One region of the [Rhizobium] kunmingense genome, then DNA from elsewhere that is predicted to be linked to it. Evidence: riboswitches for the same ligand, from Rfam matches in the RefSeq annotation. Region 1 holds a riboswitch; each other region holds the start of a gene.

Region 1 (7,277 bases):
CTGCCGCCCGAGGCACGCGGCTGGTTGGCGATCGCACCGCCGATGATCGCGCCGGTCGCAAAGGCTGCAAGCGGGAACCAGTAACCGTTGTGATAGCGATAGCCGCGGCGGCGCTCGCGATAGCCGCGATGGCCGTTGTGATAGCCCTGGCGATAGTAGCGGCGATCCTGGCGATAGCTGCGGCGGTCACGGTCGCGATACTGGACTTCCGTTACCTGCGCAGCATTGGCGGCAGAGGCAACCGGAACCGGCATGACCTGAACCGCCGGCATGGCGGCGGCGGGCATGAAACTCGTGGCCAGAACGGCAGCCGCCGTCAGCGCAGTGGCAAGGCGCATGCGGAATGCGGTCATCGGGGATGTTTCCTCATCTGTAGATTGGCGATCTACAATGCGAAACACCCCGATTTTGTTCCAATGGAACTTTTACCGGTCAGGCGACAGCCGAGAGCGTCGCGTCCTTGCCCTTCAGCCGGTCGATCATGAAGTTGGCGTACCATTCGACGAACTGCATGACGCCGCCCTCATGGGCTTCCGAATAGGGACCCGGCTCGTAGGCCGGCGAGCGGATGCCGAAGGCATTTTCCTCGACGATCTGGCGGTCCTGGTCGTTGGTCATGTTCCACACATGGGTGAGTTCGTCGACATTGTAATCGACGCCTTCGACCGCTTCCTTGTTGACCAGCCAGGTGGTGGTTACCGCGGTTTCTTCCGGCCCGATCGGGATGACGCGGAAGGAGATCGCATGGTCGACCAGCATGTGGTTCCAGGTGGTCGGATAGTGGAACATCAGCATCGTGCCGATGTGGGAGATCGTCACGTCTTCCGACAGCGAGCGGGCAACCGCCGGGCGGCCGTTCATCGTATAGCTCTCGGCATCCTCGACGAGCGGCATGCGGGCAACGCGGAACTGGCCATCACGCGACATGTTGAAGGTGCTCGGCAGGCCGGCGGCCTCGCAACGGCTCCAGTGTTCGGAGATGAACGGATCGTCGCCGGCGCCCTGCACGCCGGTCGCGGTCGGCGCTTCCGGGTAGGTGCGGCAGAGTTCCGGGTGATTGCCGGCGCAGTGGTAGCACTCGCGGTTGTTTTCCCAGACGAGTTTCCAGTTGCCCTTCTCGATGATCGTATTCTTGGCGGCGACCTTGGTTTCGGAAATGCGGTGCGGCGCCATGTAGGGCTCGATCGTGGCACGCACGGGCGCGAAGTCCGGGGCTTCCTGCGCCAGACAGATGAAGATGTAGCCCGCGACGACCTGGCAGTGGAGGGGTTTCAGGCCGAACTGCTTCTTGTCGAAATTGTCGCCCATATGGCGGGCCGACATCAGCGAGCCGTCATGCTGGTAGGTCCACTGGTGATAGGGACAGACAAGGCGCGTCGCCGAACCCGTATCCTTGGTGCAGACGCGGTGGCCGCGATGGCGGCAGGTGTTGTGGAAGGCGCGGATATCGCCTTCGCGGGTGCGGATGACGAGGACCGGGTAATCACCCACCTGAAGGGTGAAATACATGCCGCCCTTTTCCAGCTCGCAGTCATGGCCGACGAACAGCCAGTCGCGATACCAGATCATCTCCATGTCGAGCTTGTAGTAATCCGGATCGATATAGAACGGCTGTTCAAGGCTGAAACCTTCGCGGCGGTTCTTAAGCTGCCGCAGAACCTGACTATGAATGTCCATATGCTTCCTCGCACTCCAGGCAAGCGACGGGGCATGGACAAGCCGACGGTTACACATTCCGCCAATTCCTGTCCCGAACGCCCACCGCGATCGGTCATCACTCCGGCTCAGGCTGGTTTCCGGGCTTCGGAGCTATCCCTAAAGGACTGACATGGCACCTTCCCGAGCGGCCGTTCGGCTCTGTCCCAGTGGTTCGGGGTTTCCCCCGTGCCATGCCTTCAACTCCGCCACCGTTGCGGGGGCAGCGCCGGTAAGGTCTCAATCGACCCGCCGGCTTCCCAATTCTCCGCCTCCCCTAGCGAGGCGGCACCATGAGCTTGATCGCATTTAAACGTGACTGCCGCCTGTCGCATAGGCGACATTGCGACATCGGCGACTGTATTGGCGACGGGGCCTGTTTCGTGCCGGATCGGCAAGCTGTGCGGCGGAAAGACACTGTTAAGATGTTACTAATACGATCCGCCGCGATCGAGAACGGAAGAGTCAGGACAATGCCAGGACAGATCCGCTATTACGAGGTCAATGGACAGCGGCCGTTTACCGCGCCACAGCGCAACGCGACCGCCCATTCGGAATTCCTGCGCACCGGCAAGATTTCCCGCGCGCGGCCGATCTGGATACCGGACGAGCGCCGATATCTCAGCCATGACGAGGTGGCGGAGAAGACCGGGCGCAAGCTAGAGACCGCCGGTGAGACGACGCATATGCGGCTCAACACCTTCCATCGCTCGATCAGCCTGCCGAAGCTCATCTTTCACCGCACGCTCGATGGCAGCCCGCATCTGGGCTATTGCCATGTGACGGCGGCGCGGACGTTCTTTTCTCCCGAAGCGCTGGTGACGTGGTCCTTCTACATCGCCAACTTCTTCTCCGAGATCGGCGAGGAGGACGACTTCTTTGCCCGGATCAATCCGCGCGGTTCACGCATGTATTTCGCCGTGGCGATCGAGGGCGAGGCCGGCCAAGGGGCGAAGATCGACCGCAGTTTCCGGCAGAACGGGCTGTTGTTCCAGACCAGCGACCCGCGCGAGGCGATGCGCAACGTGCTGATGCTCGGCGCGCCGGATGCGACCGTACGCGAAATCATCAAAAGGCTTTGAAGCCGCGGCCCCGAGGCTGTATTGACGGCACATGACAGCCGCAATCATCGACATAAAAGCAGAACCTGAACGCGCGATCCGCGAAGGCACCCGCGTGCTCGGCCTTGACCTTCCCGTCGCCATTCCGACCGAGACCGTCTACGGGCTTGCTGCCGACGCGACGCGGGCGGAAGCGATCTCGACGATCTACGAGACAAAGGGCCGGCCGCGCTTCAACCCGCTGATCTGCCACGTCTGCGATATCGCCATGGCGGAGCGCTATGCGGTGTTCGATCCCCTGTCGCGCAAGCTGGCGGAGGCCTTCTGGCCCGGACCGCTGACCATCATCCTGCCCTTGAAACCCGGCAGCGCGATCCATCCGCTGGCGACGGCGGGACTGGAAACGGTCGGCCTGCGCTGCCCGGCCGGTTTCGCCAGCGACCTCATCCGCGCCTATGACCGGCCGCTTGCGGCACCGAGCGCCAATACATCCGGCAAGATCAGCCCGACCAGCGCACGCCATGTGATGGATGATCTCGGCGGGAAGCTGGAGCTGATCATCGACGGCGGCGCTTCGCCGGTGGGTGTCGAATCGACGATCATCCGCGTCGATCCCGAAACCGGCACGATACTGCTGCTGCGCCCCGGCGGGCTTGCCGCCGACGAGATCGCCAGCGTTGCGGGCCGGGCGATCAGGCGGCGCGAGGGGCCGGCGGCGATCATCGAGGCGCCGGGCATGCTCGCCTCCCATTATGCGCCGGGGGCGGCGGTGCGGCTGAATGCGACATCCGTCGAAGAGGGCGAGGCGCTGATCCGCTTTCATGATGTGCAGGTTACAGGCATCGAGAAAGCCAAGGCGGTTTTCGATCTCAGCCCATCCGGCAGCCTTGCGGAAGCGGCGGCAAACCTGTTCGAATACCTGAAGCGCGCCGATGCCACGGGTGCGGCGCATATTGCCATTACCGCCATTCCCGACGGGGGACTGGGCGAAGCGATCAACGACAGACTGGCGCGCGCGGCAGCGCCACGCGATGGGGAGACTTAGGCATGGACGTGATGACACCGGCAGCGGACCTGCTCGACCGCTTTGCGGCAATCGTCGGCGAAGCCAATGTGGTGCGCGACCAGACGGAGCTTGCGCCGCGCCTGATCGAAAACCGTGGCCTCTACAAGGGGTCGTCGCCGATGCTTCTGAAACCCGGCTCGACGGCCGAGGTTTCCGCCATCATGACGCTTGCCAGCCAGACGGGCACCGCAATCGTGCCGCAGACGGGCAATACCGGTCTGGTCGGTGGGCAGACGCCGCGCGCCGGCGGCAGCGACATTCTGCTGTCGCTGGAGCGGATGAACAGGATCCGCGATGTCGATCCGGTCGCCAATGTTCTGGTGGTCGATGGCGGCGTCATTCTGGCCGACGTGCATACGGCGGCGGAAAAGGTCGAGCGGCTGTTTCCGCTGTCGCTCGGCTCGGAAGGCTCGTGCCGGATCGGCGGCAATCTTTCCACCAATGCCGGCGGAACGGCTGTGCTCGCCTATGGCAACATGCGCCAGCTTTGCCTCGGGCTGGAAGTGGTGCTGCCGACCGGCGAGATCTGGGACGGACTGCGCCGGCTGAAGAAGGACAACACGGGATACGATCTGCGCGACCTGTTCATCGGCGCGGAGGGAACGCTCGGGATCATTACCGGCGCGGTGTTGAAACTCTTTCCCCGCCCGGTCGGCCATCAGGTGGCGCTGGCGGGGCTTGCCTCGCCCGAAGATGCGCTGAAGCTGTTCGACAAGGCCTCGACCCTGTGCGGCACGGCGCTGACCGGTTTCGAGCTGATGCCGCGCATCGGCATCGAATTCACCAGCCGCCATATCGACGGCGTGCGCGATCCGCTGGAGAGCCCGCATGCCTGGTATGCGCTGATCGACATATCGACCTCGGATTCGGCGGAGACCGCCGAAGTGATGGTCAATTCGCTGCTCGAACAGGGGTTTGAAGCCGGGCTGGTGCAGGATGCCGTGATCGCCTCGTCGGTGGCGCAGCAGAAGGCGCTGTGGCACATGCGCGAAAGCATGTCGGATGCGCAGAAACCGGAAGGCGGCTCGATCAAGCATGACGTTTCCGTGCCGGTGTCGAAAATACCGGAATTCATGGCGCTGGCGGAAAAGGGCGTGATGGCCGCCATGCCCGGCGCCCGCATCTGCGCCTTCGGGCATCTGGGCGATGGCAACATCCATTACAACATTTCCCAGCCGGTGAGTGCTGACAAGCAGGCGTTTCTCGATCGCTGGCGCGAGATCAACGAGATCGTCCATGCGGTTGTGCTTGAACTCGGCGGCTCGATTTCGGCCGAGCACGGGATCGGCCAGCTGAAGCGCGACGAGCTGTCCCATATCCGCTCGCCGATCGAGATGGAGCTTATGCACCGGATCAAGACGGCTTTCGACCCGGCCGGGATCATGAACCCCGGCAAGGTCTTGGCCGGGTCTTCGGGACGCGCCGAATGAGCCATATCCGCAAGGCGACGATTCGCATCGATTTCGATATCGGCGTCCGGCTGGGACCGGGCAAGGCGCAGCTGTTGGAGCTGATCGTCGAGCATGGCTCGATCCGCGCCGCAGGTGCCTCGATCGGCATGTCCTACCGTCGCGCCTGGCTTCTCGCCGACGAGATCAACCGGATGTTCAAGGTGCCGTCGATCGCCACCCGCCATGGCGGCAAAAGCGGCGGTGGCGCGGGGCTGACGGAATTCGGCGAGGAACTTCTCACCCGCTACCGGCGCATGGAAGCGGCGATGAAGGAGGCGGCGGGCGCCGATTTGGAATGGCTGTCAGCCAACATCGATCCGGCCTTCACCCCGCCCTCCAAAGACTGACGGTTTACCGGCCGCCGAGCTGGGCCAGCGCCCAGAGCGTATCGGCGCTGATGCCGGCCGAGCCGTTGCTGCCGTTGAGGATGGATACGGCCGGTGAGTTCAGGGCGGAGTTGTTTTCCAGATCATAGAGCGCGGTGAAGCGCTCGATCAGCCGGTTGAGCTTGGCGGGGTCTGACAGGTCTTCGAGATTGAGGTTCTTCTCGACGACCTTGGCCTGCGCATCGACATCCATGTTGCTGAATTCGGTGGGCAGGCTGTAGGTGACGCGGAAGAACTCGGCCAGCGCATCGTCGCCGAGGATGACATAAGGGTCGGTCATCGTGTCGGCCATGCGCTGGAAATAGAGCGCCAGACGCACGCCTGCATTGTCGTTGCCCTGCTCGGTTTCCAGGAGCTGGCGCAGATACATCGACTGGGTGGCGACGATCTCGCCGCCATTCTGGACCGCGCCGCCCTTGGCCCGGTCGATCTCGCCCTCGGCATCGAAATTGAACGAGCCGACGATCTGGGCGAAGCGCTTGTCATCCTGCTGGTTGACGAAGCTTTCGGGGTCGTCGATGTCGGAGCTGAAGATCTGCTCGAGGAAGTCGTTGGTGATCGTTTCGGGGTCGAAGCCTTCGGCAATCAGGATGACGTCCAGCAGCCGGCGATCGGCAAGCAGCTGGGTGCGATTGTCGAGCCGCTGCATGGCATCGGTATAATACTGGCTGTCCTCTTCGGCGGCCGTGCGGGCGGCCTCAAGCTCGTCGCCTTCGAGATGCCTCGTCTGGCGCAGGATATAGTCCTTGGCGACATTGGTGATCGTGGAGCTGGACTGGGCGAGGACGGGATTGGTCACGTCGCCATCGCTGTTGAAATTGAAGAGCTTGGCGAGCGACAGGAACCGTTCGTCGTTCAGCGTGTAAACATAGCTGGACGGATCGGAGAGGTCGCTTCGCAGGACCTGGCTGATGACGAACTTCGAGACGGACGCGGGATCGATGCCAACGGCGTCGAGCGCGAACTCGTAGGTGATCTGGGCGTCCGAGCTTAGAAAATCATCCAGACTTTCCACCGCGGCCATATCCGACCGGTAGAAGGTGATCGCCCTGTCCAGTTCCTCTTCCTGGGTGTCGTTCCAGCGCGACATGTAGTCGTTGCGGGTGGCGGTGGTCTGCGCCGTCGTCTGCGCCGCCCCGGCCGTCGTCGTGCCGTCGGTGCCAAAGTTGAAGGCGTTCGCGAGCACCAGATATTGAGGGTTCTGCTCCGAGAAACGGTTGGCGTAGCTGTTGGGGTCGGAGAGATCGCTGGTGAGGATCTGATCCAGCGTCGAGCGGACCACGGTGGGTTCGTCGAGATCGAAGGCAGTGCGCAGATACTGGTAGATGCGCTGGTCGGCCAGAAGGTCGTCGACCGTGGTGATGGTGGCGATTTTGCTTTCGAAATATTCCTGATTGAAGATCGCCTCGGCGCGGGTGACGCGTTCCTGGCCTTCGAAATAGTCGGCGACGATATCCTGTCGCTTGCTTTCGCTGAGCGCCCCGCCCGCCGGAACGCTGCCATCGGCGTTGAACTGAAAATCCTGCGCCAGCCTTTCCAGCTGCTGGTAATAGGCGATGCCGCTGCCCTGGCTTCTCATGATGGCCGACAGCTCGGTTCTTCTGGCGCTGGTCTGGTC
Region 2 (7,277 bases), on a different contig from region 1:
AAGGCGGCCATCACCACGACATAGGCGATGATGGTGAAATCGAGCCGGCGCACGGCGGTGCTGGCATCGGTCGCCGCATGCATGAGTTCATGCACGCCGACCAGCGAAGCAAGCGAGGTGCCCATGGCCATCGACGAGGCGACATTCATCCAGGGCGGCAGCGAGCGTCGCACGCATTGCGGCAGGATGACGTAACGGAGTGCCTGGATGCGCGAACAACCCAGCCCCTTGGTGGCTTCCCACTGTGTCGTGGGAATGGACAGAACGGCGCCACGGGTGATTTCGGCGATATAGGCGCTGGAGAGGATGGCAAGGCCGATCACCGCCTTGACCCAATCGGGAAACGGCAGGTAGTTGCCGAACACGACGATCTCGAACGGGAAAATGTAGGTGGTGGCGAAGATCAGCACCAGTGCCGGGGCATTGCGGAAGATCTGCACATAGGTTGCGGCCGGCCAGCGGACGAACCAGTAGGGGGCGAGCTGCATCAGGCCCAAAAGCACGCCGGCCGTGGTGCCGAGCGTGATGGCGCAGACGGCGATGAGGATGTTCATCGAAAAGCCGGAGGCGAGATAGGGGATCCACTCCACCAGTTCGCGGCCGAGCGACAGGTCGATCAACGACCAGACGACGACCAGCAGCGGCAGGGCCACGAAGCCGACATAGCGCAGTACGAGGCTGCTTTTTCTGGGTGTCTGTATCGCTGTCATGCTCATAGCCCGTACCCCGAAATGGCGAGCCTGCGCTCCACCCATTGGCCGATGCGGGCCACGACGAAATTAATCAGGCTGAAGAAGGCGAGAAGCACGATCATCAGCTCCACGACATTGTCGCGCTGCGTCCAGACCATGATCGAGGCATAGGTGATTTCGCTGACCGCGATGGCATTGCCGACGGTGGTGGATTTGACGAGGTTGATCAGCCCGTTGACGATCGCCGGCAGAGAGGCCCGGAAGGCGAGCGGGATCTGTACGTAACGCAGGATTTCGAACTGGCTGAAGCCCATGCCGCGCGCGGCCTCGATCATCGAGGCCGGCACGGATTCGATGCCGGCGCGGATGGCTTCCGCATGGAGGGCGGCGATATGCAGGCCGACGACCGCCACAACCCAGAAGAACGGCGAAAGCGGGTTGTTCTGGGCGCCGCCGAACAGGTTGGAGACGACGGTGTTGAGGACGAGAAAGCTGAACATCAGCTGCACCAGCGTCGGCGTGTTGCGGGTCAGTTCCACGAACGCGCGCACGGGTGCAGAAAGCCACAGCCTGCCCGAGGTGAGGCAGCCGGCGAAGATCAGGCCAAAAATCAGGCTGACGGGAATGGTGACGGCAACCAGATAGAGCGTGGTGATGAACCCGTCACGCCAGATCTGCGCCTCGTAGCCCGTCGCCAGAAACTCGTAATTGAGGCCCAGCCTGCCCGTCAGATCGACGAACAGGCTGGTAAGGTTCATATCCTGCATGTGGCTTTACCGCAGCTTCCGCTTACTGGGCGGCGGAAAGCTTCTTGTTCTCTTCCTCGAGATACTTGGTGTTGAGCAAACGGTTGGCCTTGGCCAGCTCAAGCATCTTGCCGGAAGCATGCAGCTTCTTGACGGCTTCATCAAGTGCAGTCTGCGTGTCTGCCTCGCCCTTGCGCAGCCAGATGACGCTATCGGACGGGATCAGTTCGGTCGGGAAGGGGATGGCATAGTCCTTCCATTCGTCAGCCCGGTCTACCAGCAGCAGGCCGACGGTCGCGCCGACATGGACTGCAGCGACGCAATTGCCGCCCTGCAACGCCAGCAGCGATTCCGGCTGGCTGGGGAGACCCTTGACGACGGCGCCATATTCTTCCGCCAGCGGCTGCGCGTAGTTGGAGCCCTGCGAGATGCAGACCGGCTTACCCTTGAGGTCGGCCCAGTCCTTAAGGCCGCTGTCCTTGCGCACTACGGCAGCACCGCCGGCGCGGTCGTAAGGTGTCGGCACGTAGTCGAGAACCTTGGCGCGCTCTTCGGTATACTGCATGTTGGCGATAAGGATATCGACCTTGCCCTGCTGCAGGAACTGGACACGGTTGGGCGGCGTCACCGTCACCGTTTCCAGCTCTACGCCGAGATCGGCTGCCAGCGCCTTGGCGATATCGACATTGTAACCCTTCTGCTCCTGCGACTTCGGATCGATGAAGCCGAACGGTGCGCCCGAGAGGATGACGCCGACGGTGAGCTTGCCGCGGCCCTTGATACGATCCAGCGTCGCATCGGCAGAGGCCTGGGTGGCGGCCAGCGTCGCGATCGACAGGGCAAGTCCGAAAACGGTTTTGGTGACGGCTTTGACAAACATCAAATGGCTCCTTGTTTGGCGCGCAACTTAACCAAAGCTCAAAGTCGCCACGAGAAACGATGTTCCACAATTGATCCTTTTCGGAGAAAGGGCCGCCATCCTGAGCCGCAAAGGAAATGCTTTTTTCTCACGTCTCTGCCTTGCTGCCGCGATCGACAAGACGCACGTCTCTGGCGAGAGGGAAAACTCGATGGCCGTTTGACCACACGCGGCCTCCATGCGCTTTCCCGGTGGAGTGCCTGCGGAGGCAATGATTGTCGGGCGGTCATTGTGGCGATCGGCAGATTTCGAAACTTCCCTGAGGATGAGGCTTCATAGTTGTTGACGGATTTTCCGTCTCGTCTACTATATCTAGTGTTCGAGGTTCTTCCGATTCGCATCGGAAGCTAAGACGGGAATACGGTGCGTGAGGCCCTGAAAGGCCGAGCAATGCCGAAGCTGCCCCCGCAACTGTAAGCGGCGAGCATCCGGTCGATTTGTCCACTGACGCATAAGGCGTTGGGAAGGCGGATCGGATGCGACGACCCGCGAGCCAGGAGACCTGCCTCAAGCGAAAACGTCCACGGGCGGGGTGTCCGGAAGGTAGCGTGAGCGTGCGGGATGTTTCCGTGCGTGCGCCTTCCCCGGCAGTCCGCATGAGCCACTTCGGGGTGAAGTCCATGAGTTCGAGTTTCCATATACGTCAGCGCGAATGACGGGCGTTTAAGCGTCCGGCAAGCGTCAGCGTCTGCCTTCATCTCAGGTTATTTGCCCGGACATCTGCGGATGTCCGAGTGCTTTGTCGCGCCTATCAACAAGGGACCATCATGATGATTACCGTCTACAGCAAGCCCGCCTGCGTTCAGTGCACGGCGACCACCCGCGCGCTCGATCGCCAGGGGATCGACTACAGCGTCGTCGACGTTTCCGTCGACGCGGAAGCCTATGAGCTGGTGCAGGGCCTCGGCTATCGGCAGGTGCCGGTCGTAGTCGCCGGCGAGCAGCATTGGGCGGGGTTCCGCCCCGACATGATCAGCAGCCTGTTGCCCGCCATGGCGTGAGCGGGATGGGTGGCCTGATCTATTTTTCCACCAAGTCGGAAAACACCCACCGTTTCGTCGAAAAACTGGGGCTTGGCGCCCTACGCATCCCGATCGACAGCGATGATGCGCTCGCAGCCGACGCCCCCTTTGTTCTGATCGTCCCGACCTATGGCGGCGGCGAGAACAGGGGCGCTGTGCCCAAACAGGTGATCCGCTTTCTCAACGACGCGGACAACCGCAAGCAAATCCGCGGCGTGATTGCCGCCGGCAACACAAACTTCGGTGCCGCCTTCGGCCGCGCCGGCGACATTATCTCCGCCAAGTGCACGGTGCCGCTACTCTATCGGTTCGAGCTTCTCGGCACTGCGGAGGATGTCGATCACGTCAAACACGGATTGGAACGATTTTGGACGCGACAAGCTCTATTACAATGCGGGATGGGAGCGTGAAGTCCTCCGCCTCTTCCCAGCCGAAAGCGTCGATGAAGGCGGCCGAGGCCGGGCTCGACTATCACGCGCTCAACGCCATGCTCAATCTCTACGACGAGAATGGCAGGATCCAGCTCGACAGGGACCGCGAGGCGGCGAAGCAGTATTTTCTTCAGCACGTGAACCAGAATACCGTGTTCTTCCACAATCTCAGGGAGAAGCTCGATTACCTGGTGACGGAAGGCTATTACGAGCAGGAGGTTCTGGACCAGTATGCGTTCAATTTCGTCCGCGACCTGTTCGACCATGCCTATGAGAGAAAATTCCGTTTCCCCACCTTCCTCGGCGCGTTCAAATATTACACCTCCTACACGCTGAAGACCTTTGACGGAAAACGCTATCTGGAGCGTTACGAAGACCGTATCTGCATGGTGGCGCTGGCGCTGGCGCGCGGTAACGAGGCGCTTGCCCGCGATATGGTCGACGAAATCATTTCCGGCCGTTTCCAGCCGGCGACGCCGACCTTTCTCAATGCCGGCAAGAAGCAGCGCGGCGAGCTGGTGTCCTGCTTCCTGCTGCGGATCGAAGACAATATGGAGAGCATCGCGCGCGGCATCAATTCGGCGCTGCAGCTTTCCAAGCGCGGCGGCGGTGTCGCCTTGTCGCTCACCAACCTTCGCGAAGCCGGAGCACCGATCAAGCAGATCGAGAACCAGTCATCCGGTGTCATTCCAGTGATGAAGCTGCTGGAGGATTCCTTCTCCTACGCCAACCAGCTGGGTGCGCGTCAGGGCGCGGGTGCCGTCTACCTCAACGCCCACCATCCCGACATCATGCGCTTCCTCGATACCAAGCGCGAGAATGCAGATGAAAAGATCCGCATCAAGACGCTGTCGCTCGGCGTCGTGGTGCCCGACATCACGTTCGAACTCGCCAAGAACAACGAGGATATGTACCTGTTCTCGCCCTATGACGTGGAACGCGTCTATGGCGTCGCGTTCAGCGAGATCTCGGTGACGGAAAAATACGAGGAGATGGTTGCCGACAGCCGGATCAAAAAGAAGAAGATCAAGGCCCGCGAATTCTTCCAGGTGATCGCCGAAATCCAGTTCGAAAGCGGCTATCCCTACATCATGTTCGAGGACACGGTGAACCGTGCCAACCCGATTGCCGGGCGTATCACCATGAGCAATCTGTGCTCCGAAATCCTGCAGGTCAGCGATGCCAGCACTTATGGCGCCGATCTTTCCTACGAGCATATGGGCAAGGATATTTCCTGCAATCTCGGCTCGCTCAATATCGCGGCAGCGATGGACAGTGCCGATTTCGGCAAAACGATCGAGACCGCGATCCGGGCGCTGACGGCGGTCTCCGACATGAGCGACATCACCTCGGTGCCTTCGGTTGCCAAGGGCAATGCGGACAGTCATGCGATCGGCCTCGGCCAGATGAACCTGCATGGCTATCTCGCCCGTGAACGGATCTTCTACGGCTCCGAAGAAGGCGTCGATTTCACCAACATGTATTTCTACACGGTGACCTATCACGCCATCCGGGCGTCGAACCGGCTGGCGGTCGAGCGTGGCCAGAGTTTCAAAGGTTTCGAGAACTCGAAATACGCCTCCGGTGAGTATTTCGATAAATACACCGGACAGGAATGGAAGCCGGCTACGGAACGCGTCGCCGAACTTTTCGAACAGGCGAGCATTCATATCCCGACACAGGAGGACTGGCAGGAATTGAAGGCCGCCGTGATGGAGGGCGGGCTCTATAACCAGAACCTGCAGGCCGTGCCGCCGACCGGGTCGATCTCCTATATCAACCACTCGACCTCCTCGATCCATCCGATCGTCTCCAAGATCGAGATCCGCAAGGAGGGCAAGATCGGCAGGGTCTATTACCCGGCGGCCTATCTGACCAACGACAATCTCGATTACTATCAGGATGCCTACGAGATCGGGCCCGAGAAGATCATCGACACCTATGCGGCGGCCACCCAGCATGTCGACCAGGGCCTGTCACTGACGCTGTTCTTCCGCGACACCGCCACGACCCGCGACATCAACCGGGCGCAGATCTATGCGTGGAAGAAGGGCATCAAGACAATTTATTACATCCGCCTTCGCCAGATGGCGCTGACCGGCACGGAAGTGCAGGGCTGCGTATCGTGTGCACTTTGATTTGAGATCGGTGTCCGCCTCTGCCCTCATCCGCCTGCCGGCACCTTCTCCCCGTAAACGGGGCGAAGGGACTATGCCGCAGCCTCGCCGTTTCCTTCAGGAACCAACACCATGAACATCGCCGTCAAACCCGCCGCCGCTATCCGCGCCATCAACTGGAACCGTATCGAGGACGACAAGGATCTCGAAGTCTGGAACCGGCTGACCAGTAATTTCTGGCTGCCGGAAAAGGTGCCGCTCTCCAACGACATTCCGTCCTGGGCGACACTGAAACCCAACGAGCAGCAGCTCACCATCCGTGTCTTTACCGGCCTTACCCTGCTCGACACGATCCAGAACGGTGTCGGTGCCGTGCGGCTGATGCAGGATGCCGCCACCCAGCATGAGGAGGCGGTACTCTCCAACGTCTCGTTCATGGAAGCGGTGCATGCGCGCTCCTATTCCTCTATCTTTTCCACCTTTTGCTCGACGCCCGATGTCGACGACGCGTATCGCTGGTCGGAGGAAAACGAGTTCCTGCAGAAGAAGTCGGCGTTGATCATGGCGCAATATGAAAGTGGCGATCCTCTGAAGAAGAAGGTCGCATCCGTCTTCCTCGAAAGCTTTCTGTTCTATTCCGGCTTCTACCTGCCGATGTACTGGTCGAGCCGCGCAAGGCTTACCAACACCGCCGACCTGATCCGGCTGATCATCCGCGACGAGGCGGTGCATGGCTATTACATCGGCTACAAGTTCCAGCGCGCCGTCGCGCTTCTATCCGAGGCCAAGCGCCAGGAGATCAAGGATTTCGCCTTCGACCTGCTGCTGGAGCTTTACGACAACGAAGCGAAATATACCGAGGCGCTGTATGACGGCGCCGGTCTGACCGAGGACGTGAAGAAGTTTCTGCATTACAACGCCAACAAGGCGCTGATGAATCTGGGCTACGAGGCGCTTTTCCCGGCCGAGGCCTGCAAGGTCAATCCGGCGATCCTCTCGGCCCTGTCTCCCAATGCCGACGAGAACCACGACTTTTTCTCCGGTTCCGGCTCGTCCTATGTGATCGGCAAGGCTGTCGCCACCGAGGACGATGACTGGGATTTCTGACCCATCGGCAAGCGCCTCAGCCCCAGGCCTCGTTCATGGTTTCGGCGAGAAAATCGATCATGGCGCGGACCCTCCGCGCCATCTGTCTTTTTGAGGGGTAAACGATCTGGACCGGCAGGCCGGCCGCATCCTGACCGCCGAAGATCTGGATCAATGTGCCTTGGGAGAGCGCCTGACGGGCGTAGATCGCCGGGGTCTGGGTAATGCCGATACTGGCGACCGCCGCATCGATCATGGCTTCGC
Region 3 (7,277 bases), 3.4 Mb from region 1:
CATCGGGATCGTCATTTCGCCGATCGCCACACCGGCGGTGATCGCGATGAACAGGGCGACAATGACGATGAGCACGCCGGCAATGCCGGCGAGCCACGGTTTGATGCGTGATGGGGTCACTTCAGCAATCCGAACCTGCCAAGAGCATCCGCGACGATTTCAAGCCCGTTGATGGTGCGGATCGTCGGGTTCATCGCCTGCGCATCCATCTCCACGATACGACCGTTTTCGACCGCATCGAGCTTGCTTGCGACCGGATCTGTGGAAAGGAACTGTTTCTTGGCGGCAGGATCGTCTGCCGTCTGGTTGCGGCGGTCCATCGTGCCGATGACGATGACGCTCGGGTTGTCTGCCGCGATCGCCTCCCAGCCGATGAGCGGCCATTCCTGTTCGGATGTGACGATGTTCTTTGCGCCCAGCACTTCGGTGATGTAGCCCGAGGCGCCGTTCTTGCCGGCCATCCAGGCGTCGCCGGCAAGTTCCGGCGAGGAGAACCAGTAGACGAGGCTGACATCCTTCGCCTTGTCGGCCACACGGGCGCGCACCGAGGCCTCGCGACCTTTCAGTTCGGCGATCAGCGCTTCACCACGGTCGGCGACGTCGAAGATACGCGAGAGTTCATCGATCTCCTGATAGAGCAGGTCCATGGAAAACATCTGTTTGCGCGCGCCATCCGAGACGGCATTGTCGGTCACGGTGCAGTCGGTCGGCGAGACGTAGCTCGGCACGCCGAGATCGGCAAACTGCTGGCGCGTTCCCACACGGCCCTGCGGCCCGACCGAGGTCAAGAACTGTGCGGCGATGAAATCCGGCTCGCGGGCGACGACGGCCTCGAAATTCGGCGTGTTGGCGGCGATGCGGTGCACCTTGGCGTTATCCGCCGCAAGCGCTGGCAGAACCGGAGACACCCAGATGGCGCTGCCGGCCATGCGATCGGCAAGGCCGAGCATCAGCAGGATCTCGGTGCTGTTCTGGCCGAGGCCAACGGCCTTTTGTGGAGGCTTTTCGATGACGATGTCCGCGCCGCAGTTTTCCAGCGTCAGCGGATAGCCGGCCGGGGCGGCGAAGGCTGCGGAGGAAAGGGCGGTGAAGGGGAGCGCGATAAGGGCGGCGATCAGGCCGGATTTCATGGTCTGTCCTTTCGGAAGGGCATGGACATGCGAAAGAAGCGTCACGCCCACCGTGAGGCAGGCGCGACATAAGGGGCTTGTTCAGTTCGCAAGTCCGAAGGACTGGATGCCCTTTGCCAGGATCTCGATGCCTTCGATCGTGCGGATCGTCGGGTTCATCGACTGTGCGTCCATCATCACGAAATGCCTGTTCTTCACCGCGTCGAGTTCGCTGACTACCGGATCGGTTTCGAGGAAGGACACCTTCACCGCCGGGTCGTCGGCGGCATAGCGGCGGCGGTCCATGGTGGCGATGACGATCACGGCAGGGTTGGCCTCGGCAATCGTTTCCCAGCTGACCAGCGGCCATTCCTCTTCGGTTGTCACGACATTCTGTGCGCCGAGCGTCTTGAGGATATAGGCCGGCGCGCTGTTCTTGCCGGCGATGAAGGCGTCTCCCTTGGTTTCTTTGCTGGAGAACCAGAAGACCACCGGCAGGTTCTTCGCTTCCGCGCCCTTGATCGAGGCGACGGCTGCGGCTTCGCGGGTCTTCAGATCGGCGATCAGCTTGGCCCCGCGGTCCTGCACATCGAAGATCTGCGCCAGCTCACCGATCTGGCGATAGATCAGGTCCATCGTAAACAGCTCCTTGCGCACCCCGTCGCCACCATCGGTGTTGGTCTTGGCAACGCAATCGGCCGGCGAGATGTAGGTGTTGACGCCGATATCGGAAAACTGCTCGCGCTTGGCGACCGAACCCATCGGGCCGACATGCCATTCGAACTCGGCGGCGACCAGATCCGGCTCCAGCCCGACGATGGATTCGAAGCTCGGGTCGTTATCGGCAAGCCGTTTGATTTTGGCGTTGACCTCGGCATATTCCGGCAGAACCGGACCGACCCAGACGGCGGTGCCGGAGACTTTGTCGGCGAGGCCGAGCGAATAGAGCACTTCCGTCATGCCTTGGCCGATGGAAACCATCTTGGCCGGAGCCTTGTCGAAAGTGATCTGCTGGCCGCAATTCTCAAGTGTCAGCGGATAGCTGGTCGAGGCGGCGAAGGCTGTTGCGGGAAGTGCCGATGCGGAAATCGCAAAGAGTGCGGCGATAAGGCCGAGTTTCATGTCCTGTCCTTTCAAGGGAAATGGCTTTGCCGGGATGAAAGGCAGGACGATGCAAGGCCGCGTTTGCGGTCCACATCAGGATGGCGGGCGACAGTGTCGCTTGCGTCATATCATTCTCCCGCCGGAACACCTCGTCCGGTATTGGTTTTAGCCTCGCTGCGGCAGGTCTCCTGACTCGCGGCTCGAACGCTGCCCGTCGCCTTCCCGGTTCGAGAACCAGTGGCTGTGACGAAAAGCTCGCCGCTTACAGTTGCGAGGGCAGTCGCGGGATCGGTTTTGATAAACCTCACCGCGTTCCCTTTTCATCTGCGAATGCAGAACCGTAGCGCAGCCTTGATAGGAGACAGGCCAAAGCTTGTCTAGTGATTTGGGCTTGTCCGTTGACTTGCGCACGACCGGCCCGCCGCCCCGCCGGACGTCATGTCTTCTCTACAAGGCTTGACGGCAGTCGCTGCTTGTGATTTCGTAATAGTATAACGTAACAAATGACGCAATGGGCTTTTGCAAATGAAAGACAAACTTCCCGTCACCGTGCTCTCCGGCTTTCTAGGCGCCGGCAAGACGACCATGCTCAATCACATCCTGTCGAACCGCGAGGGCATGCGGGTGGCGCTGATCGTCAACGACATGAGCGAGGTCAATATCGATGCCGCACTGGTGCGCGATGGCGGCGCCAACCTGTCGCGCACGCAGGAACAGCTGGTCGAAATGACCAATGGCTGCATCTGTTGCACGCTGCGCGACGATCTTCTGCAGGAGGTGAGGGCGCTCGCCGAACAGGGGCGGTTCGATTATCTGCTGATCGAATCGACCGGCATTGCCGAGCCGCTGCCGGTGGCCGCCACATTCGATTTCCGCGACGAGAATGGTCTGAGCCTGTCGGACGTTGCGCGGCTGGATACGATGGTCACCGTTGTCGATGCCGCCAATCTGTTGAAGGATTACGGCTCCGGCGACTTCCTCGCCGATCGCGGCGAGACGGCGGGCGAGGGCGACAACCGCACCATCGTCGACCTCCTTGTCGAGCAGATCGAGTTTGCCGATGTCGTCGTCCTCAACAAGATCGGCACCGCGACCCCTGACGACCGCGACGCCGCGCGAAAGATCATCGTGGCGCTCAATCCCGATGCAAAATTAATCGAGACGGATTTCGGCAAGGTGGAATTGAAGGACGTGCTGGGCACCGGCCGCTTCGATTTCGACAAGGCAGAGCAGCACCCGTTGTGGTTCAAGGAACTGCATGGTTTCAAGGACCATGTGCCGGAGACGGAGGAATATGGCATCCGCTCCTTCGTCTACCGCGCCCGCCAGCCTTTCGAGCCCGAAAAATTCCAGCGCTTCATCGATCGCTCGTGGCCGGGCGTCGTGCGGGCCAAGGGCTTCTTCTGGCTGGCGACGCGGCCGCATTTCGTCGGCGAGATCAGCCAGGCGGGGGCGCTGGTGCGCACCGGCCGCACCGGCATGTGGTGGTCGGCCGTGCCGAAGGAGCGTTGGCCCGACAGCCCGGAGTTCTACAGGATGATGCAGCCCTATCTCGATCCCGTCTGGGGCGACCGGCGGCAGGAAATCGTCTTCATCGGCACCGATACTATGGATCAAGCGCGGGTCACGGCAGAGCTGGATGCGTGCCTGATCGAGGCGGATGGGTTTACGCCGGAAAACTGGGCGAACCTGCCGGATCCCTTCGCAGTATGGGAACGGCAGGCATCATGACCCGGTGACAGGGGCGGACGCGTTTAAAGCGCGTTCGCCAGCGCCACGAATTCTGCAACGGAAAGCGTTTCCGCACGGCGCTGCGGCTCGATGCCGACCTTGGCGAGCAGCGCCTCGCCGCCCACCGGCTTCAGGCTCTGGCGCAGCATCTTGCGGCGCTGGCCGAAAGCCGCCTGGGTAATGCGCTCCAGCTTGTTGACGTCGCAGGGCAAAGGATTTGCCTTCGGCGTCAGATGCACCACCGTGGAGTTAACCTTGGGCGGCGGTGAAAATGCCTGCGGCGGCACGTCGAACACCATATGCGCATCGGTGCGCCAGCCGCAGATGACGCCCAGCCGGCCATAGTGATCGTCTTCCTCGTCGGCGACGATGCGCAGGCCGACTTCCTTCTGGAACATCAGTGTCAGGCTTTCCCAGAAAGGCGGCCACTGTCCGTCTTCCGGCAGAAGCCAGTTCAGCAGCAGTTGCGTGCCGACATTATAGGGCAGGTTGGCGATGATCTTCACCGGCCCGCCATCGGCCTTCTCGGCGGCGAGAGCCTTGAAATCTGTCTTCAGCGCATCGCCTTCGATGACTTCCAGCCTGCCCGGATAGAAATCCGAGACTTCCGCCAGAACCGGCAGCGTACGGGGATCGCGCTCGACGGCAATCACCTTCTTCGCGCCGAGTGCGAGGATGGAGCGTGTCAGGCCGCCGGGGCCGGGGCCGACCTCGAACACGGTGACGCCATCGAGAGAACCGGCCGAGCGGGCGATCTTCTGCGTCAGGTTCAGGTCGAAGAGAAAGTTCTGTCCGAGCGATTTCTTCGCATCGAGGCCGTGGCGCTGGATGACGTCGCGCAGTGGCGGAAGTCCGTCGAGTGTCGCCATCAGCTGGCCATGCCCTTGCTTTTGCCGGCCAGATCGCCGGCGAGTTTCAGTGCTTCTACAAGGCTTGTTTCGCGAGCGATGCCCTGTCCGGCAATGCCGAAGGCGGTGCCGTGATCCGGTGATGTGCGGATGAAGGGCAGGCCGAGCGTCACGTTGACGGACGTGTCGAAGCCGAGCGCCTTGGCCGGGATCAGCGCCTGATCGTGATACATGCAGACCGCCACGTCATAGCGGGCACGCGCCTCGTCATGGAACATCGTGTCGGCAGGCAGCGGCCCGAACACATGCAGGCCCTCCGTGCGCAGCTTGACCAGCGCCGGGTGAATGATGGTCTGGTCCTCGCGGCCGATCGCGCCATCCTCGCCCGCATGCGGGTTGAGCCCGGCGACGGCAAGGCGTGGTTTCTCGATGCCGAAGCGCGTTTTCAGATCATGCGCGGCGATGCGGCAGGTCTCGAGGATCAGGTCCTCGGTCAGCGCCGTGGGCACGTCCTTGATCGGGATATGGATGGTGACCGGGATGGCGCGCAGCTTCGGTCCGGCCAGCATCATCACCGGTAGTACAGGCTTGCCCGTCGCCTTCTCGGCGAGATGCGCAAGAAACTCCGTGTGGCCGGGAAACTCGAAGCCGGCTTCGTAGAGAACCGACTTGGCGATCGGATTGGTCACGACCGCCGAGACGTGTCCGGCAAGGCAGAGATCGACGGCGGTTGCGATCGCCGCGATCGTCGCCCGCGCGGTCGCCACATGGGGCTCACCGACGGCGACATCCGCGCCCGCTGCTATCGGCAGGACGGGCAGGGCCGTGTCGAACATGGAAAGAGCGGTTTCCGCCGTCGCCTCGCGGATCGGCACGTCGAGATCGAGCATACCGGCGCGGGCTTTCAGCACCGCCGGGTCGCCGATGAACAGGAAAGGCGGAATGCCGTTCTGATCGCGTGCCGCCCAAGCGGCGAGTGTGATGTCGGGGCCTATACCGGCAGGATCGCCCTGGGTTAAAGCGAGCGGGCGATCGAATGCCATGTAAGCTCCGGAAGACGGAATGAATGGTGGTCAGCGAAGCTCGATCTGCGCCTTGGAGCGCAGTTCGTCGAGATACTTCTTGCTGTTGGCGTTGTCGCCGATTTCCTCGGCCTTGCTGAGGTCTTCGGCGCGGAATACGGCTTCGGCGGCAAGATCGTCGGAAACCTGGCGCTGGTCGCAGATCGCCAGAAACTCGACGCCGCGCTCGCTGATCTTGGTCGCGGTCGTGCCGTTGGATGCCTTCTCGATCAGCGGCTTCCAGTCATCCGGCAGATTCGGCGTCATCACGCGGCCGAGGTCGCGTACCGAAACATCGAGCATCGTCGCTGCAAACTGCTTGGCCTGATCGCAACCCGGAAACTTCGAACGCGACGCTTCCGCCTCGGCCCGGCGCTTGTTGAGGATCGCATTGCGCTTGGAGGCTGGCACGACGAAGATGACCTGCTTGAGGAAATACTCGGTGGTGACAGGCTTTTCCTTGCTCTCCATCATGCGGCTGACAAGCTCCTGGCCCGTCATGCGGCTTCCGCCGCCGCCATAGCGCGCATTCAGCAGACGCGGCCAGCTCATCTGCACGGCGATGTAGCTTTTGAAATGCTCGGCAGTGACGCCCGCCTGGTTGAGCACCTGGGTAATCTGCGGCGTGGTCATCTTGTTGCTGGCGGCAAACCGGGCGAAGGACGCATCCACATCCGCCGTGCTGACCGACATCCGCACGCGGGCGATTTCCTGGCGCTTGAGGGATTCCTCGATCAGCGCGTCGCGGGCCGTCTTCGTGTCGGCCTTCTGGCGCTGCAGCCGCAGGAAGGCGGCGCGGCGGGCGACATCGGCCGTGGTGATCGGCACACGATTGACGACAGCCGCCACTCCGCTGGTCGACTGTGCCGACGCGGCGATCGGATCGATGACGATCGAAGCTGCCAGCGCGGCCATGGCAATGGCCAGCCTGCGTGTTCCGGTCACTCCAAACATCTGTCAACTCCCTTGTAGGTGGCGCGTTTTCAACGGATTTCGGGCCGTCTTTTACTACAGGCCCGACCGGATGCGCAATCGTTGCGGCAAAACGATGACGGCCCCGTGATCGGAGCCGTCACATTTTCGCGACTGTTACTGGTAGCGGAAACTCTGGTCCTGGTCGTAATCGTCCGTCGAGCCGATGTTGACGTCGCCGAGCGTCCTGAAGCTCAGGCGGGCACCGATCGACCAGTCGTTCGCATCGGTCGTGTCGCCGGTCTTCTCGGTATAGGCAAGCGAGAAGATCATGCACTCGTCCGCATAGCTGATGCCGATGCCGCGGCGGGTGAGATCGTTCTGGTCCAGATCCCAGGTGGCCTTGCCGGACAGCGACCAATTCTCGTTGATGCGCAGGCTCATCGATTTTTCGAGAATGTTGGTCGAGGACGTAGAGCCGTAATCCGGCTGTGCTGCGACCTTCGTGTAGA
Region 4 (7,277 bases), 970 kb from region 1:
TGCGGCTTGAACGGCAGAACGCTCAGTCCACGCAAACTGAAGGCACGCGCCAGACCTGCAACGATGAGGGACTTGCCCACATCGGAGCCTGTTCCCTGGAACATCAGCGACTTTGCCGGCATCGGTCAGAACTCGATTCCGGCCTGGGCTTTGACGCCCGCCTTGAAGTGATGCTTGACCAGCGACATCTCGGTGACGAGATCGGCCGCCTCGATCAGCGCCGGCTTCGCGTTGCGGCCGGTGACGACGACATGCAGGTCCGGGCGGCGGGCAGACAAGCCGGCGACGACCTTTTCGAGATCGAGATAGTCGTAGCGCAGGGCAATGTTCAGTTCGTCGAGAATGACGAGACCGATCGTCTCGTCCGCCATCAGCTCGAGCGCCTTCTCCCACGCCTTTTCGGCTGCCGCGATATCGCGCTTCAGGTCCTGGGTTTCCCAGGTAAAGCCTTCGCCCATCGTATGCCAGACAACGCGATCGCCGAAGACGGCGAGCGCCGGCTGCTCGCCCGTCGACCATGCGCCTTTGATGAACTGCACGATCCCGACGCGGCGATTGTTGCCGAGCATGCGAAGCGCTAGCCCGAAGGCTGCGGTCGACTTGCCTTTGCCGGGGCCTGTATGGACGATGAGAAGACCCTTTTCGAGGGTCTTCTCGGCGACTTCCGCATCCTGAACCGCCTTGCGGTTCGCCATCTTGGCGCGATGGCGCTCCTCGGCGGTCTGATCGACGTCTTTCACTATGCTGCAAGCTCCCGGTTTGATCCGATGGATGCGGCCTCGCCGCTGCGAAGTTTCTGCCGCAATACGCCGGCCAGCGCGCCGAGAACAGCCCAGAAGACGAGGTTGGTTGCATAGACGGCATTGACGAAGCGGGCATGAAGCTCGATCGGCACGGCCGTCTCGTGCGTAGGCGGCAGCGGTGCACCGATGAGATGCGGGGCCACAAGAAGCACGATCGCCAGCGCCGCAAGAAGCGCCGAACGGCTATAGGCGAGAAGGCCGAGACCAATCGCGGTGCACACCACTGTCGCCGTCCACCAGACCTGGCGCGGCCCGAGTTCCGCCGCCGGCATGCCCGGCAGTTCCGGCGGCAGGCCAAGGCCGGGTGCCAGGCTGACGGTAAGGAAGCCGGCAATGCCGAACATCAGGCCGCCGCGCCATCCGCCAAACCCGCCGAGTGCCTCGGCGACAGCAATGGCAACGAGCGCGAAACCAACCGCAGAAAGAATATTGGCTGCAGCGGTGTAGATAAAGCGCTCCAGGCCATCTGCAGGCGCCCAGGCTTCCGCATCGTGATGATGGTCGGCTTCGGCAGGCGCGGCAGCACCGGCGGCCGGGGCCACGTCATGGGAGTGCCCGGCATCTTCCCCACCGGCAGTCTCAAAGGTTTCGGCCGCAAGAATGAGCGGCACCGTGGAAAAGCTCTGCATCACGGTCATCAGGAGACCGGACAACAGGCCGGCGATCACCGCCGCAAGGACGATGTTACGAAACAGCGACATATGGGAATTCCTCTTTAGTGGCAGGGAAATGCCAGCGAATGGCGCGTATCGTGAGCCGCGTTATGGACGACTTCCAGATGCGAGAAGCCGACAAAGCCGACGATGAAGAGACCGAGAACGGCCGACATGCCGAGAGGAAGGATTTTGGATGCGGAGACGCTGACTGCGCCTGCGGCGGAGCTAACCATGGATTTCGTCTTTCTGCCCTCCACCCGAGGGCTGTTTAAAATGCCGAATGTCCCTGGCAGGTCTCCTGGCTTGCGGATCTGGCGCCCTTGCCCGCCTTCCCGGATCTCTCCAGTGGCGTAACGGCCTGGTGGCCGTGTTGGGCAAAAGCTTTCCGCCTACAGTTGCGGGGGCAGCCGCGGAATTGACGAGCTTCGTCGCACCGCATTCCCTTGGGTAGCTCGTTGAAGCACCAAAGACACGATCACTATAAACAATTCGGTTGTCTCGGCAATCGGCTTTGCGACATTGACAGTTCACCACCGGAAAGCTTACTTGAACGGCATGACGGTCCCTTGCCGGCAACGGTCGGGGCTAAGAGAGAATGCGGTGCGGATGGCAATCATCCAATGCCGCGGCTGCCCCCGCAACTGTGTGCGGCGAGCCATCCTGCCAGAAACGCCACTGGAGACATCCGGGAAGGCAGGCAGATGGTGACGACCCGCGAGCCAGGAGACCTGCCGTTCAAAAATTGCGCTTTTCCGGCGGGGTGCTCCGGGCGAAGCTTTCTTTCCACTGCAGGATGGCTCGTCCGCCTGTTGCGCACCCCGATTGTAGACAGACCGGCGGTATGCGGCCCGATGACGAGTGACGTGCGAAAGAACGATGGCGAAACGGCCGCCGGTGAAGCAGACGTGACGATCTTCGTCTGCACCAATTGTCGTGAGGCGACCGACAGTCAGGCCCGTCCAGGTGTTGGCCTGATCGAGGCGCTGCGCATTGCTGCCGAAGGCAAGCCGCTCGCCATCAAGCCCGTCACCTGTCTCGCCAATTGCGACAAGAGCCCGAGTGCCGCCTTCAACCACCGCTCCGGCTGGTCCTATGTCTTCGGCCACCTGTCCAACGACAATGCCGACGACATCGTCACCGGCGCGATGATGCTGGCTGAGGACGAGCGCGGCTTTCTTCCCCTTCGCGGCCGCCCCTCCTGCCTGCGCGGCAAGGGCATGACGGCCCGCATTCCACCCTTTCATCATCACGAGGACATGCCTTCATGAACGTCAATTCCGGCACCAAGTTCGACAAGGTTCCCTGCACCGTCATCACCGGCTTTCTCGGCGCCGGCAAGACGACGCTGATCCGCAACCTGATCGAAAAACTCGACGGAAAGCGGCTGGCGATCATCGTCAACGAATTCGGCGATGTCGGTATCGACGGCGAAGTGCTGAAGGGCTGCGGCATCGAAAGCTGCCCGGATGACAACATCATCGAGCTGGCCAACGGCTGCATCTGCTGCACGGTTGCCGACGATTTCGTTCCGGCGATCGACCAGATCCTCTCCCGCGAGCCGCGCGTCGATCACATCCTCATCGAAACCTCGGGCCTTGCTCTGCCGAAGCCGCTGGTTCAGGCCTTCCAGTGGCCGGACGTGAAAGCGCGCGTCACCGTTGACGGCGTCATCGCCGTGGTCGACGGCTTGGCGCTGGCCGAGGGCCGTGTCGCCGATGACCACCACGCATTGGAAGCCCAGCGTCAGGCGGATGCTTCCATCGATCACGACGATCCGGTGGAGGAGGTCTTCGAGGACCAGGTTGCCTGCGCCGACATGATCGTGCTGACCAAGACCGACCTTCTGGACCAGGCCTCGCTCGCCGCCGCCAAGGGCCGCATTCAGGCGCATCTGCCGCGTGCGGTAAAGATAGTCCCGGCTGCCAATGGCGCCGTCGATCCGGGCGTGCTGATCGGTCTCGGCCTTGCCGTCGAGGACGACATCGACAACCGCAAGACCCACCACGACGAGGAACACGACCACGATCATGACGATTTCGACAGTTTCGTCATCGATCTGCCCACTGTTTCGGATGCCGAAGCCTTGGCCGACCGCATTTCCGCCACGGCGGAGGCGGAAAACGTGCTGCGCATCAAGGGCTTCATTGATGTCGCGAACAAGCCGATGCGCCTACAGGTTCAGGCGGTAGGATCGCGGGTCAACCACTATTTCGACCGCGCATGGGGTGTTGACGAAACGCGCCGGAGCCGTCTGGTCATCATCGGTGAAAAGGGCTTGGACCGCGCTGCAATCGAGAAGATGCTGGCGGCCTGAAGGCCACCGGACCGGGGCAGGAAGGATGCATATACTCGCCACAACATCGTCGTCACTCGACGACCTGATAGAGCCGGTCGACCTTAACCAGTTGCCGGCCGACGTGGTGGTTTTGTCCTTCTCCGGAAGTGACTTGAACGGGGTTGCAGCAGGATGGGACGATGGAGGAAGTTCCATCGCCCTGACCAACCTTTCGGATCTGCGCCATCCGATGTCCGTCGATCTGTGGGCGGAAAAGACGGCTGCCCATGCGAAAGTCATCCTGCTGCGCATCCTTGGCGGCTACGATCGCTGGTCCTATGGCGTCGAAGAGCTGTCACGACTGGCGAAGCGCCGGAAAATCTCGCTGGCCATGCTGCCGGGCGAATGCAGCATGCGCGACGACCGGCTGGCTGCCGCATCCACGGTTTCCGAAGAAACGCTGGCCGATCTTCTGGCGTGCTTCCGTGAGGGCGGGCCGGCCAATATGCAGCTTCTGGCAAGCAAACTTGGCGCATTGGCAAAAGGCGAAGTGCGCCCTCTGCCCGCAGCAGCGCCTATGCCGAAAGCCGGATTTTACATGCCCGGCGCCGGTATCATCGCGCTTGCGGACCTCAAATCCGTCTTCCCGCCACAGGCGCCCCGGCTGCCCATACTCTTCTATCGCTCCATGCTGCTCGCCAATGATGCCGAGCCGGTCGATGCACTTTTTGCAGCGCTGTCGTCACGCGGTTTTGCGCCCATTCCAGTCTTCGTCTCAGGCCTCAAGGATGCCGAGGCGATCGCCTTCGTCGAGCAGACCATCGCAGAGCTTGCTCCCGCGGCAATCCTGACGACGACGGCCTTTGCCAGCAGCGCCGACGACAATGGCGAGACGCTGTTCGACCGCAGCGGCATTCCGGTTTTCCAGATCGTCGTCGCCACGACACGGCGTGAGGGCTGGGTGGAGGGAAGACGTGGCCTCAACCCAGCAGATCTTGCCATGCACGTGGTCCTGCCGGAACTGGACGGACGTATTCTCGCCGGCGCAATCTCCTTCAAGGATGGCGCAAACTCCGCCAATCTCGCCAACCGGCCGGAAGCGGATCGGGTAGAGCGGGTCGCCGAGCGCATCGCCGCCTTTGTTCGGTTGCAGCAGACACCGCGCGCCGAGCGAAAGATCGTCGTCCTGATGCCCGATTATCCGAGTGCTCCGGGCCGCACAGGCTATGCGGTCGGACTGGACGTACCGCAAAGCGTGCTGTCCATGCTGCACGGGCTTTCCATCGCCGGCTATTCGGTGTCCGATATTCCGGCAACGCCGCGCGAGCTACTCGACAGCCTCGATCGCAAGACGGGCGCCCTGCTGCTTGACGACTATAGTGCAGCCCCCGGTGCCGATGCGGCATGGGGCACAGCGGAAAACGACGGCGATCTCGAAGCCGGAGCCTATCGGTTCCGCGCCGCGGACTTCGGCAACGTCACGGTCGCCCTGGCGCCGGATCGTGGCCGCAATGCTGACCGCCGTGCCGATTACCACAGTCCGGACCTGCCGCCCCGCCATGCACTGATCGCCTTCGGCCAATGGATGCGCAACACGCGGGGCACGCATGCCGTCATCCATGTCGGCGCACATGGCACGCTGGAATGGCTGCCTGGAAAGACAGTCGCGCTGTCGAGGGATTGCTTCCCGGAACTGGTCACCGGCGGCCTGCCGGTGATCTATCCGTTCATCGTCTCCAACCCTGGCGAGGCAGCGGTCGCCAAGCGCCGGATTGCGGCTGTCACGATCGGCCATCTGCCGCCGGTTCTGACCGGCGCAGGCCTTTCAGACGATGAGAAAAAGCTGGAACTTCTGGTCGACGAATACGCCCAGGCAGATGGACTGGACCGCCGCCGCCGCGACCGGCTGGCAAAGCTGATCGTCGATGCGGCGCGTGACACGAATATCGCGACCGATGCCGGGGTTTCCCGTGACGACGACCCGGACACGGCGCTCGCCCGCATCGATGCCTTCCTCTGCGACCTCAAGGACTTCGCCATCAAGGATGGCCAGCACGTGTTCGGGACAGTCGCAGAAGGCGATGACGATCCGCTGCGCATCGCAAGCGCTGAAACGGAAAGGCAGGCACTGCTCGATGCGCTGGATGGCAGGCACATCCGCCCCGGCCCGTCCGGCGCGCCGGCGCGTGGCCGACGTGATGTGATGCCGACCGGCCGCAACCTCTTCGCAAGCGACCCGCGCACGCTGCCGACACCGACAGCCTTCGAGCTGGGCAAGCGTGCCGCCGACGAAATTCTTCGCCGCTACCTTCAGGATCATGGCGACTGGCCCAAGAACCTCGTCTTCGATCTCTGGGGCAGCGCTTCACTGCGAAGCGGCGGCGAAGAGGTGGCGCAGGTTCTGGCGCTGATCGGTGCAAAGCCGGTGCAGGACATGGCGACCGGGCGTATCACCGGCATAGAGGTCCTTCCCCCGGCACAGCTCGGGCGCCCGCGCGTGGACGTGACGCTGCGTATTTCCGGCCTGTTCCGTGACATGTTCCCGGCACTGATCGCCCTGCTGGATACCGCCATGCGGGCCATCGCCGCGCGCGAGGAAGCCCCCGGCGACAATCCGCTGGCGGAGGAAGCGCTGAAACTCGGTCATGCCCCGCCACGCATCTTCGGTTCGGCCCCCGGCACCTATGGCTCCGGCATCGAGGAAAAGCTTGCCGATGGCACATGGGCCGAGCGCGAGGAACTGGGCCGCATCTATCTCGATGCGACCAGCCACGCCTTTGGCGGTGCCGACGGCGAGGCCAGCCATCGGCCCGGCGAATTTGCCGGGCGGATAGGGTCGGCCGACCTGCTCGTCCATACCGGCGACGATCCCGGCCGCGACCTGCTCGATGGTTCCGCCGACGTCGCCTTCATCGGCGGCTTTGCAGCCGCCGTCGCAGCCCTGGGCGGCAAGGCGGACATGATCGCGCTCGACACGACCGATCCGGCAAGACCGAAAGCCAGGTCCATTTCCGAAGCCGTGACCCGTGTGGTGCGGGCGCGGGCCACCAATCCACGCTTCATCGCAGGCCAGATGCGCCATGGCCCTCGCGGCGCAGCCGAACTGGTGGAAACGGTAGACCGGCTGATCGGCTTTGCCGAAACGACCCATGCCATCCCCCAATCACTGATCGACGCCACTTACGACGCCTATCTGGGTGATGAGACCGTCCGCGACTTCCTCCTCGCGCAGAACCCGGAAGGCGCGCGCTACATGGGCGAGCGGTTCCGCTCCGCACGAGACCGCGGCCTCTGGCATCCGCGCCGCAACGCGGTGCATGCCGAACTGGAAATGCTGAAGGGAGAGATCGCATGACGGTGCTCCCGCAGGATACACCGAGATCCGACATGCGGCGGGGCGCATGCCCGGCTCTCTCGACGCCGATGATGACCGGCGACGGGCTGCTGGCGCGCATAGCGCTGACACAGGCGATTTCACCGGCAGATCTCGCGGGGATTTGCCGCCTGGCAGTCGTGCACGGCAATGGCATGCTCGACATTTCC

What was found. A riboswitch is a leader RNA that binds a small molecule or an ion and turns the genes downstream of it on or off. The one in region 1 is predicted to bind cobalamin.
Region 2: it holds a riboswitch for cobalamin, as region 1 does, so the genes downstream of both, nrdH (glutaredoxin-like protein NrdH) here and AC0JZ4_RS01475 (aromatic ring-hydroxylating oxygenase subunit alpha) in region 1, are expected to answer to the same signal.
Region 3: it holds a riboswitch for cobalamin, as region 1 does, so the genes downstream of both, AC0JZ4_RS17625 (ABC transporter substrate-binding protein) here and AC0JZ4_RS01475 (aromatic ring-hydroxylating oxygenase subunit alpha) in region 1, are expected to answer to the same signal.
Region 4: it holds a riboswitch for cobalamin, as region 1 does, so the genes downstream of both, AC0JZ4_RS06190 (DUF1636 family protein) here and AC0JZ4_RS01475 (aromatic ring-hydroxylating oxygenase subunit alpha) in region 1, are expected to answer to the same signal.

Annotation. Positions count from the first base shown of each region.
Region 1 covers NZ_CDRNXG010000001.1:266,377-273,653, forward strand. The annotation lists gene AC0JZ4_RS01470 (BA14K family protein) at 1-353, opposite strand, end outside; gene AC0JZ4_RS01475 (aromatic ring-hydroxylating oxygenase subunit alpha) at 433-1,677, opposite strand; cobalamin riboswitch at 1,771-2,007, opposite strand; gene AC0JZ4_RS01480 (DUF6656 family protein) at 2,169-2,777, shown strand; gene AC0JZ4_RS01485 (L-threonylcarbamoyladenylate synthase) at 2,809-3,801, shown strand; gene AC0JZ4_RS01490 (FAD-binding oxidoreductase) at 3,804-5,252, shown strand; gene AC0JZ4_RS01495 (winged helix-turn-helix domain-containing protein) at 5,249-5,620, shown strand; gene AC0JZ4_RS01500 (DUF1217 domain-containing protein) at 5,625-7,277, opposite strand, start outside.
Region 2 covers NZ_CDRNXG010000002.1:1,249,372-1,256,648, forward strand. The annotation lists gene AC0JZ4_RS24135 (amino acid ABC transporter permease) at 1-716, opposite strand, end outside; gene AC0JZ4_RS24140 (amino acid ABC transporter permease) at 713-1,459, opposite strand; gene AC0JZ4_RS24145 (transporter substrate-binding domain-containing protein) at 1,482-2,318, opposite strand; cobalamin riboswitch at 2,663-2,881, shown strand; gene nrdH (glutaredoxin-like protein NrdH) at 3,125-3,358, shown strand; gene nrdI (class Ib ribonucleoside-diphosphate reductase assembly flavoprotein NrdI) at 3,364-3,789, shown strand; gene nrdE (class 1b ribonucleoside-diphosphate reductase subunit alpha) at 3,822-5,948, shown strand; gene nrdF (class 1b ribonucleoside-diphosphate reductase subunit beta) at 6,060-7,034, shown strand; gene AC0JZ4_RS24170 (LysR family transcriptional regulator) at 7,051-7,277, opposite strand, start outside.
Region 3 covers NZ_CDRNXG010000001.1:3,638,961-3,646,237, reverse strand. The annotation lists gene AC0JZ4_RS17635 (FecCD family ABC transporter permease) at 1-105, opposite strand, end outside; gene AC0JZ4_RS17630 (ABC transporter substrate-binding protein) at 117-1,130, opposite strand; gene AC0JZ4_RS17625 (ABC transporter substrate-binding protein) at 1,212-2,231, opposite strand; cobalamin riboswitch at 2,375-2,571, opposite strand; gene zigA (zinc metallochaperone GTPase ZigA) at 2,739-3,944, shown strand; gene rsmA (16S rRNA (adenine(1518)-N(6)/adenine(1519)-N(6))-dimethyltransferase RsmA) at 3,968-4,813, opposite strand; gene pdxA (4-hydroxythreonine-4-phosphate dehydrogenase PdxA) at 4,813-5,835, opposite strand; gene AC0JZ4_RS17605 (SurA N-terminal domain-containing protein) at 5,866-6,798, opposite strand; gene AC0JZ4_RS17600 (LPS-assembly protein LptD) at 6,943-7,277, opposite strand, start outside.
Region 4 covers NZ_CDRNXG010000001.1:1,239,425-1,246,701, reverse strand. The annotation lists gene AC0JZ4_RS06210 (cobyric acid synthase) at 1-122, opposite strand, end outside; gene cobO (cob(I)yrinic acid a,c-diamide adenosyltransferase) at 126-740, opposite strand; gene AC0JZ4_RS06200 (CbtA family protein) at 740-1,504, opposite strand; gene AC0JZ4_RS06195 (CbtB domain-containing protein) at 1,519-1,692, opposite strand; cobalamin riboswitch at 1,731-1,942, opposite strand; cobalamin riboswitch at 2,002-2,209, shown strand; gene AC0JZ4_RS06190 (DUF1636 family protein) at 2,311-2,727, shown strand; gene cobW (cobalamin biosynthesis protein CobW) at 2,724-3,773, shown strand; gene cobN (cobaltochelatase subunit CobN) at 3,799-7,089, shown strand; gene cobG (precorrin-3B synthase) at 7,086-7,277, shown strand, end outside.